DNA from 2 places in the Aeribacillus sp. FSL K6-3256 genome. Region 2 is predicted to be linked to the other one. Evidence: riboswitches for the same ligand, from Rfam matches in the RefSeq annotation. Region 2 holds a riboswitch; the other holds the start of a gene.
What was found. Region 2 has a riboswitch for thiamine pyrophosphate ahead of NSQ84_RS06920 (acetylornithine deacetylase). Riboswitches for the same ligand answer to the same signal wherever they lie in the genome.

Region 1 (4,370 bases), 1.2 Mb from region 2:
ATTTCGGCCTCCATTATTCGAGCGCTGCAATCTAAGCAGCTATCAAAATTTTTATCGAAAGTGGATGAATATCATAAAAGTTTAGCTCCGATTGAACCAGCGGGATTGATCAAACGTTTAATGAATGAATAGCTCCTGGAAGCCATTAAAGCTTCTAGGAGCATTAGTTTGAAAATTATTTATCGATAAAGGGATGACCCGCCCTCTATAAATTCTTTTGCTTTTTGCCTCAAACCTTCCTGAACGAAATCAGAATCACTTGAACCGGCCATTTTTCTTAAATTGTGGGAAATTTTCATCGAGCAAAATTTTGGACCGCACATAGAACAAAAATGGGCAATTTTCGCTCCTTCTGCCGGCAAAGTTTCGTCATGATATTCGCGTGCCCGTTCAGGATCGAGAGAAAGATTAAATTGGTCGTTCCAGCGAAATTCAAAACGGGCTTTTGATAAAGCATCATCCCTTATTTGGGCGCCTGGATGCCCTTTTGCCAAATCTGCGGCATGGGCTGCAATTTTATAAGCAACAACACCTTGGCGCACATCCTCTTTATTGGGAAGGCCTAAATGCTCTTTCGGAGTTACATAACATAGCATGGCCGTTCCGTACCAGCCGATCATGGCTGCTCCAATGGCTGACGTAATATGATCATAGCCGGGAGCAATATCGGTCGTTAATGGACCGAGGGTATAAAAAGGAGCCCCTTTGCAAATTTCATTTTCTAAATCAACATTTTCTTTAATTTTATGCATCGGAATGTGCCCAGGGCCTTCGATCATGACTTGGACATCATGTTTCCAGGCGATTTCCGTCAATTCACCGAGCGTTTTCAATTCGGCAAATTGCGCTTCATCATTGGCATCTCGAATAGATCCGGGACGCAAGCCGTCACCTAATGAAACGGCAATATCATATGTTTTTAAAATTTCGCAAATCTCTTCAAAATGAGTGTATAAAAAGTTTTCTTGATGATGCGCCATACACCACTGCGCCATGATCGAACCGCCGCGGGATACGATTCCGGTCGTCCGTTTGACGGTCAAAGGGATATAGCGAAGCAGCACGCCGGCATGTATAGTAAAATAATCGACCCCTTGTTCTGCTTGCTCAATTAATGTATCACGGTAAATTTCCCATGTTAAATCTTCAGCAACGCCATTTACTTTTTCGAGCGCTTGGTAAATCGGGACGGTTCCAACCGGCACGGGCGAGTTGCGGATGATAAATTCTCTTGTTGCATGAATATTTTTTCCTGTTGACAGGTCCATAATTGTGTCAGCGCCCCAGCGGATGGCCCAAAGCATCTTCTCAACTTCTTCTTCGATTGACGATGTTACAGCTGAATTGCCAATGTTGGCATTAATTTTTACATGAAAGTTCCGGCCGATGATCATCGGTTCACTTTCCGGGTGATTAATGTTGGACGGAATAATGGCCCTGCCGGCAGCGACTTCTTGACGAACGAATTCAGGATCCATGTTTTCACGAATCGCCACAAACTCCATCTCTGGGGTGATGATCCCCTTTTTTGCATAGTGCATTTGTGTAACGACAGCACCTTTTTTTGCTTTGAAAGGCTTTCGATGAAAAGGTGTGGCAATATTGTGATCTTCCCAATTGCGAAATCCATTATCTTCAGGCTTTACCTGGCGCCCGTCATATTCTACAACATCATGACGGTCTAAAATCCACTGTTTGCGCACAGCCGGCAAACCTTTATGAATATCTGCCTGAAAATCAGGATCTGTATAGGGACCGCTCGTGTCATAAACCTTTACAGGTTCATTTTCAAACGTTCCCGCTTCCGTTTTCGTGGGAGTTAATTGAATTTCCCTCAACGGAACCCGAATATCGGGTCTCGACCCAGTCACATAAATTTTTTTGCTTGCTGGAAACTGCATGTTTTCGAAATAATGTTTCATTTTTCTCCTCCTCCATTTTTTTATCTGAAGATGTGCATAGAAAAATAGGAGGGGAGATGGGACGTGAAAAATAAAAACGGGTTCGCTTTAGCACGAACCCGATCAATTCAATATAGAAAAAGAAGGCAATAAAATACTCCCGCTACCTACTTCCCTACGCTGGCATCATCCAGATCAGGTTCAAAGGGTTGAAGAACTTCAGGCGCGTTCTTCTCTCAGTCCAGCTAATTGGACACCCCTAGTAGATGGTTATATATTTTTTTTAATAGTAACATAATATGAAAAATAATGAAAATATTTTTTCGTTTCATGTTTGTTTGCAGAATTGTTGATTTTTGAAACTTTCTGCGCAATTGTCCGTAATAATATTAGGCAAAAAATAAGGGGGGAGAGGCCTGAAATCAAACAATAAGTTTTTCGCTATTTGCGCTCTGCTGCTCATCTTGTCGATTATTTGTGCGTCTTTTGATGCCAAATCAGCTGAAGGGAAAACAGTTTATTTTATTCCGATTGAAAATACAATTGAAAAAGGATTGGTGCATTTTATTAAACGATCCATTCAGGAGGCGGAAAAAGAAAAGGCGGATGTCATTGTTTTTGAATTGAACACTCCTGGCGGTGCTTTAGAGGCAGCGATAGAAATAGGCAAAATGATTATGGATACAGATATCAAAACAATCGCTTATGTAAATAAACATGCGATTTCCGCAGGGGCTTATATAGCATTAAGGGCTGATCAAATATATTACCATCCTGGCGGTACCATTGGGTCAGCGGCTGTCATTGACTCCAATGGCAATGCTGCAGAAGTAAAAGTGCAATCGTTTTGGAAAGCAGAGATGAGAAATGCTGCTGAGCTTCATGGCAGAGACCCTATGTTCGCTGAGGCGATGGTAGACAGCAGCTTGAATATGCCCGAATATGGTGCAGAAAAAGGAGAATTACTAACATTAACAGCAAAACAAGCGATGGAAGTCGGGTATGGTGAAGGCATCGCCAAAAGCCGGGCAGAGCTTTTGAAATCGATCGGAATGGAAGGTGCAAAAATCCAAGAGACTGAGGAGACGTTTGCTGAAAAAATAGCCCGTTTTGTAACAAACATGTATACCATTCCGATATTATTAACGATTAGCGGTTTAGGATTTGTGTTAGAATTGTACACTCCTGGGTTTGGCATTCCTGGTTTTATTGGACTATTGGCGCTGTTTTTGTTTTTCTTCGGTCATTTTATTGCAGGGCTTGCGGGATTGGAAACGGTTGTTTTGTTCGTGCTTGGGGTTCTGCTTATAATTGCAGAGTTGTTTGTTCCAGGAGGAATTATTGGAGCAATCGGTTTTCTTTCAGTCCTTTTAAGTTTATTTTTAGCAGCTGATCATATAGGACATATGGCGGTTTCTCTTTTTATTGCCGGTTCCATTTCGATATTCACAATATTCATTTTGTCAAAGGTGATTGGTAAGCGTATGAAATGGTTTAAAAAAATTATTTTAAATGATTCAATCAGCACGGAGAAAGGTTATGTATCCAATCAAAATCGTACAGATTTAATTGGGAAAACGGGTGTAACTGTGACTGCTTTACGGCCGGCAGGAACAGTAATGACCGATGGAGAGGAAAGATTGGATGTTGTGACAGAAGGGACGTATATTGAGAAAGGAAAAAAAGTGAAAATTGTTAAAGTAGAAGGCTCACGAATTGTTGTAAGAGCTATTAATGAAAATGAATAGGAGGTAGGTATGTCACATGGATGTATCATTTTTTCTTTTACTAGGTCTTATCGTATTAGGTCTTATTTTGCTTGGCATCTTGTTCTCTTTTGTGCCGATTATGCTCTGGATTTCTGCTCTAGCAGCTGGCGTTCGCATCAGTATTTTGACTCTTATTGGAATGAGGCTGCGCAGAGTCATTCCAAGTCGAGTGATCAATCCGTTAATTAAAGCGCATAAAGCCGGCCTTGATGTCACAACGAATCAATTGGAAAGCCATTATTTGGCAGGAGGAAATGTCGATCGAGTTGTCAACGCATTAATTGCAGCTGAAAGAGCCAATATTGAATTGAGCTTTGAACGTTGTGCTGCGATTGATTTAGCGGGAAGAGACGTGCTTGAAGCCGTTCAAATGAGCGTAAATCCGAAAGTAATCGAAACCCCGTTTATTGCAGGTGTTGCCATGGACGGAATTGAAGTGAAAGCAAAAGCCCGCATCACGGTGCGAGCCAATATCGACCGGCTTGTTGGCGGTGCCGGGGAAGAAACGATTATCGCACGTGTAGGTGAAGGAATTGTCAGCACCATTGGTTCTTCTGATGATCATAAAAAAGTGCTGGAAAACCCTGATATGATTTCACAAACAGTTTTAAACAAAGGACTCGATTCAGGAACAGCCTTTGAAATTTTATCCATCGACATCGCGGACGTTGACATCGGCAAAAACATCGGTGCGATCCTG
Region 2 (4,370 bases):
GGCTTAAAATTCGCCTTCTCCTCCTCTGTGATTCCCAGCTGTTTGGCAAATGTTTCATGAAGAGATAATTCCGCTTCAAATGTTCCTTGTGCATGCTGAGCCATTCGCGATGTCGTATATAAATCGTTTGCTTTTGCCGCTCCATACGATTGCACTTTTGCAAAATGGCTTAAATAATACGAATCTTGCAAAACGTAATAACGAAAACATTCAAGCGGCAAACTCCCATCGGCAATACCTTTTACAAATGGATGATCGAAGCTGGCCTGCCATATCGGATCTGCTTTTGTTCGAATTTTTTCAGAAAATTTCATGTTCATTCTCTCCTATATTAAGAATTGATTTCGATTGGCCACATTTCTTTTCGTTCAGACATTTCCCAAAACATATATTCGTATTTGCTCGTTGTGACAAAAATATCTTCCAGCCATTTCAATTCTTCTTCCCGTTTTCCTTCTGCAAGCTCATTCATTAAATCTTTCAGCCATTTTGCCAATTCACCGAATTCTGTTGATGCGTACATTTTTACCCACTCGCCGTAAAACTCATGTTCACTGGCACCAGGAATCTCATGTAAGCGTGTGCCGATTTCATAATAGCTCCATGTACATGGAAGGACTGCGGCAACCAGTTCTGCCAATGATCCTCGCTGCGACACATTTAACATATAGCTCGTATATGCAACGGTTGTAGCAGCAGGCTGAACTTGTTCTAATTTTTCCTTCTCTATTCCTATTCTTTCAGCGTATTGACGATGCAAATCCATTTCCACTTTTAACGTCGAATGTAGAAGATCAGCAAAAACTGTCATTGTTTGAAGATTGTGAGCCTTTAAGCTTCCAAGGGCAAACAGGCGGCAGTATTCGATTAAATAAAGATAATCCTGCTCCATAAAAAAGCGAAATTTGTCGATATCCAGCGTCCCATTGCCGATTCCTTGAACAAACGGATGATGGTAACTCGCTTCCCAAATCGGTTTTGCAGTTTTATACAATCGGTCTGTAAACATTTGAATTACCCCTTTCGCAGCTTTTGTAATTGTCATCGTTTTTTCTGATACCAATCAAATAAAAACGCGATCAGCGATTTTGTAAATGTTTTTAATTGGGGGATGGACAGCTTTTCATTCACCGAATGTGCATCTTCAAGCGTGCCCGGTCCATATAAAACGACGGGAATTCCCGCTTCACTCAGCCAGCCGCCGTCTGTCACAGTAGGGGACATCGTCAGCTTTGCTTCCTCATTAAATGCCAGTTTATGTGCTTTTTGTAATGTTTTCACTCCGAGTGAATGTTCGTCATATGAAAAAGCTGGGAAAATTTCTCCTCGATCTTCAATCATCGATGTGCCGCCCCATTTAAATTTCGGAGGATATTTCCGAAGCCATGGATCAGCCATTGCAACATGATGGATATGTTCTTCAATTTCCCGGATCACCTCTACATAATGCTCTTCCGGGTAATAGTGAACGGTAATCCAAAGGGAACATTTATCGGCCACAAAAGCGGCGTGCCTTCCACCTTCAATCACTGCTGGATTAATTGTGGCAGAACCAGGCGGAAAGCCTTTGCTCGTTTTCATCACTGCCCAATGCTGTTCAAGCTCTCGCAGTCCTTCAATAATTTTCATCATTTTTTCAATCGCGCTTGCCCCAAAAAGCTTCCCGCCGGCATGAATCATTTGTCTTCTCGTGCCATCGTGAAATGTCTCGGGGCTTTCAATCGTAATCCAGCCCGTGATCACCCCGCCCTGCCCTTGTATTTCACAGTTGCTTGAATCGACAACGATGGCAAAATCAGCTCGATATCCCCGGTCGCAGCACGATTTTGTTCCTGCTTCGCCTACTTCTTCACCGACGACGGACTGAAAAATGATATCCCCTCCCGGCTCAATGCCGTTTTCTTGCAGCAGCTTTAATGCAAACAGACTGGCAGCCATTCCCCCTTTCATATCCGCTACACCGCGTCCATATATGTAATCCCCTTTAACCGTTGCCTCAAAAGGAGGCGTTAGCCATTCTTCTCCCTCTTCGATTGAAGCGACATCAATATGCCCGTTAATAATTAAACTGTGGTAATTTTCTGGATCTTTTCCTTTTTTCGTTCCTACTACGACTGGATCTTGTTCATATAAATCCCATTGATCAATGGAAAAGCCGATGTCTTCCAAATATGAGGCGACATACTTTTGAGCCTCTTTTGCATTTCTTGCCGGAGGGCTCGGCGTTTCAAACGATACGAGTGTTTTTAGAAGATTCAGAAGTTCTTCTTCCCTTTCATCAATTTGCTGAAATAGCGTTTGTAACACGTTGTCTCCCCTTTCTTAACATTTTGTTTTGAAAAATGGTTTGCCAACCAGCCTTGTAATGCAAAAAGCCCGTTCCCAATATAAGGGAACGGGCAAGTATATACAAAACCCATAGACAGGTTTCGATATTACTGCACCACTTCCCTACGCTAGTATGATCTAGATCAGGTTCAAAGGGTCAAGGCACACGCCTTTCTCAGCCTTTCGGCTCCCCTAGTGGTATGTTAATATTATGAAATTTTCATTTAATTTCATTAAATCATAAAATATAGAAAAATACAAGCTAACGGTTAATTGATCCTTTTTGCTGTCTTTAATAATTCACGATAACCAATTCGAGTAAATTGCAAATGTTGATCAATATAATTAGCCTTTTTCAAATGCTCGATGGATTGTTCGGAAAAACTGCCGCTAATTTCCTGAAACCTTTGATTAATTTCCACTAACGAATGATTTAATATAAAATCCGCATCAAGCAGCAGGACAATCCGCTCGATCTCAGGATCTCTTTTTAAAATCAAGTTGGCAATCCGGCCTTTCATGAATGCTAGCTCTTGTTGAAGCTTTGAAGCTTCATCCTCTTTTTCTCTAATTTTGGCTCGGTACTTTTGTTTTTCTTCCTCTTCGATACCGGCTTTTGTTAATAGCTCCTCCAACAATTGCGTTTTATCAAGCTCCAGTTTATTTAATTGCTGTTCTTTTCGCGCCATTTCTGTTTCATCAGGCAGCTTTTCGGTTTGAATAGGCTCTTTTCGTTCTTCTTTCATCTTTATCATATAGTCTATTTTCCGATAGACAAGGAAGGCGAGAACAACTAAACATCCATTTAATAGCAGAGATATAAAACGCACGACGACGTCGTTAAATGCAAGCAAATAAAATAGGAAAAGGATAACGATGACAGCCAAAAGCACCTTTAATAGATTCATAATGGAAAAAGTTTGTGATTGTTTTGCCATCCACCTATGCTCCTTTTTGTTCAAACTAGCATCATTTATTATAGCATGTTGTGATTTGGAATGTGAATCATTTCTTTAGGATTGAGAGCTGGAAAAAGGATGTCAGATGAATGGTAAATGGAGATGCTTATCTTTTGAAAGCTTCGAAGCAATAAAAACAAGTCCTTTCAAAGCCGGAAAGGTATTTTTCTAAAATGAAAAACCACCTGCAATGTTTTGCAGATGGTTGAATCATTCAGCGTTTTCTGTTTCCGCTAACACCCGATTAACACGTTTTTCCAGCATTTTCATTCCGCTTCCTCCTGCTTGGAAGTGGCGAAGAATGCCGTTTTTGTCAAAAACATAATATGCAGGTACATATTGATTTTCAAAAGCATCGGTTAATTTATGTTCGTTGTCAACAAAGATCGGTTGCGTAATCCCGTGTTCTTCCGCTACTTTTTTAATATCATCAATATCTAAATCCTTTTCGGAGCGAGGCATATGAACAGCTACTACGTTCAGTTTATCTTTATATTGATCGCGGAACTCATTTACTTTCGGCATTGCTTCTTTACACAAATGGCAGCTGATTGACCAAAAATGGATTAATGTTGGTTTTTCACCGATTAATTGCTCTTTCGATACTTCGCCATTCAGCCAAGTTGTTGCTCCGACTAATTCAGGCATTGGCTCACGTAATTTCATTTCCGTTTCCTCCTTGAAGAATGAATATCAAAAAAATAATCGTTTGAAAAAAGGCCTAACGTACTGCTAGGCCCTTTGAATGAAAAGCTTCATTATACTTTAAGCGTTTCTTGACCAGGCTTCCAGTTTGCTGGGCAAAGTCCGCCAGTTTGAAGCGCTTGAAGTACACGCAATGTTTCATCAACATCGCGGCCAATGTTGTTATGGAATACTGTTTGATATTGAAGTTCGCCTTCTGGATTGATGATGAACAATCCGCGAAGAGCAACTCCTTCTTCTTCGATTAAAACGCCGTAGTCTCTTGATACTTGATGATTTGTATCTGCTGCAAGCGGATATTTAATATCGCCTAAACCGTTCTCTTCGCGAGGAGTTTTAATCCAAGCTAAGTGTGTGTGAATTGTGTCAGTTGATACA

Region 1: it holds a riboswitch for thiamine pyrophosphate, as region 2 does, so the genes downstream of both, thiC (phosphomethylpyrimidine synthase ThiC) here and NSQ84_RS06920 (acetylornithine deacetylase) in region 2, are expected to answer to the same signal.

The regions. Positions count from the first base shown of each region.
Region 1 covers NZ_CP150188.1:2,592,808-2,597,177, reverse strand. Annotated here, with positions in the region: gene NSQ84_RS12510 (galactosyldiacylglycerol synthase) at 1-132, shown strand, start outside; gene thiC (phosphomethylpyrimidine synthase ThiC) at 180-1,922, opposite strand; TPP riboswitch at 2,057-2,172, opposite strand; gene NSQ84_RS12500 (NfeD family protein) at 2,366-3,649, shown strand; gene floA (flotillin-like protein FloA) at 3,666-4,370, shown strand, end outside.
Region 2 covers NZ_CP150188.1:1,421,132-1,425,501, reverse strand. Annotated here, with positions in the region: gene tenA (thiaminase II) at 1-314, opposite strand, end outside; gene tenA (thiaminase II) at 332-1,009, opposite strand; gene NSQ84_RS06920 (acetylornithine deacetylase) at 1,042-2,307, opposite strand; TPP riboswitch at 2,432-2,532, opposite strand; gene NSQ84_RS06915 (hypothetical protein) at 2,598-3,266, opposite strand; gene NSQ84_RS06910 (TlpA disulfide reductase family protein) at 3,498-3,953, opposite strand; gene NSQ84_RS06905 (peroxiredoxin) at 4,046-4,370, opposite strand, start outside.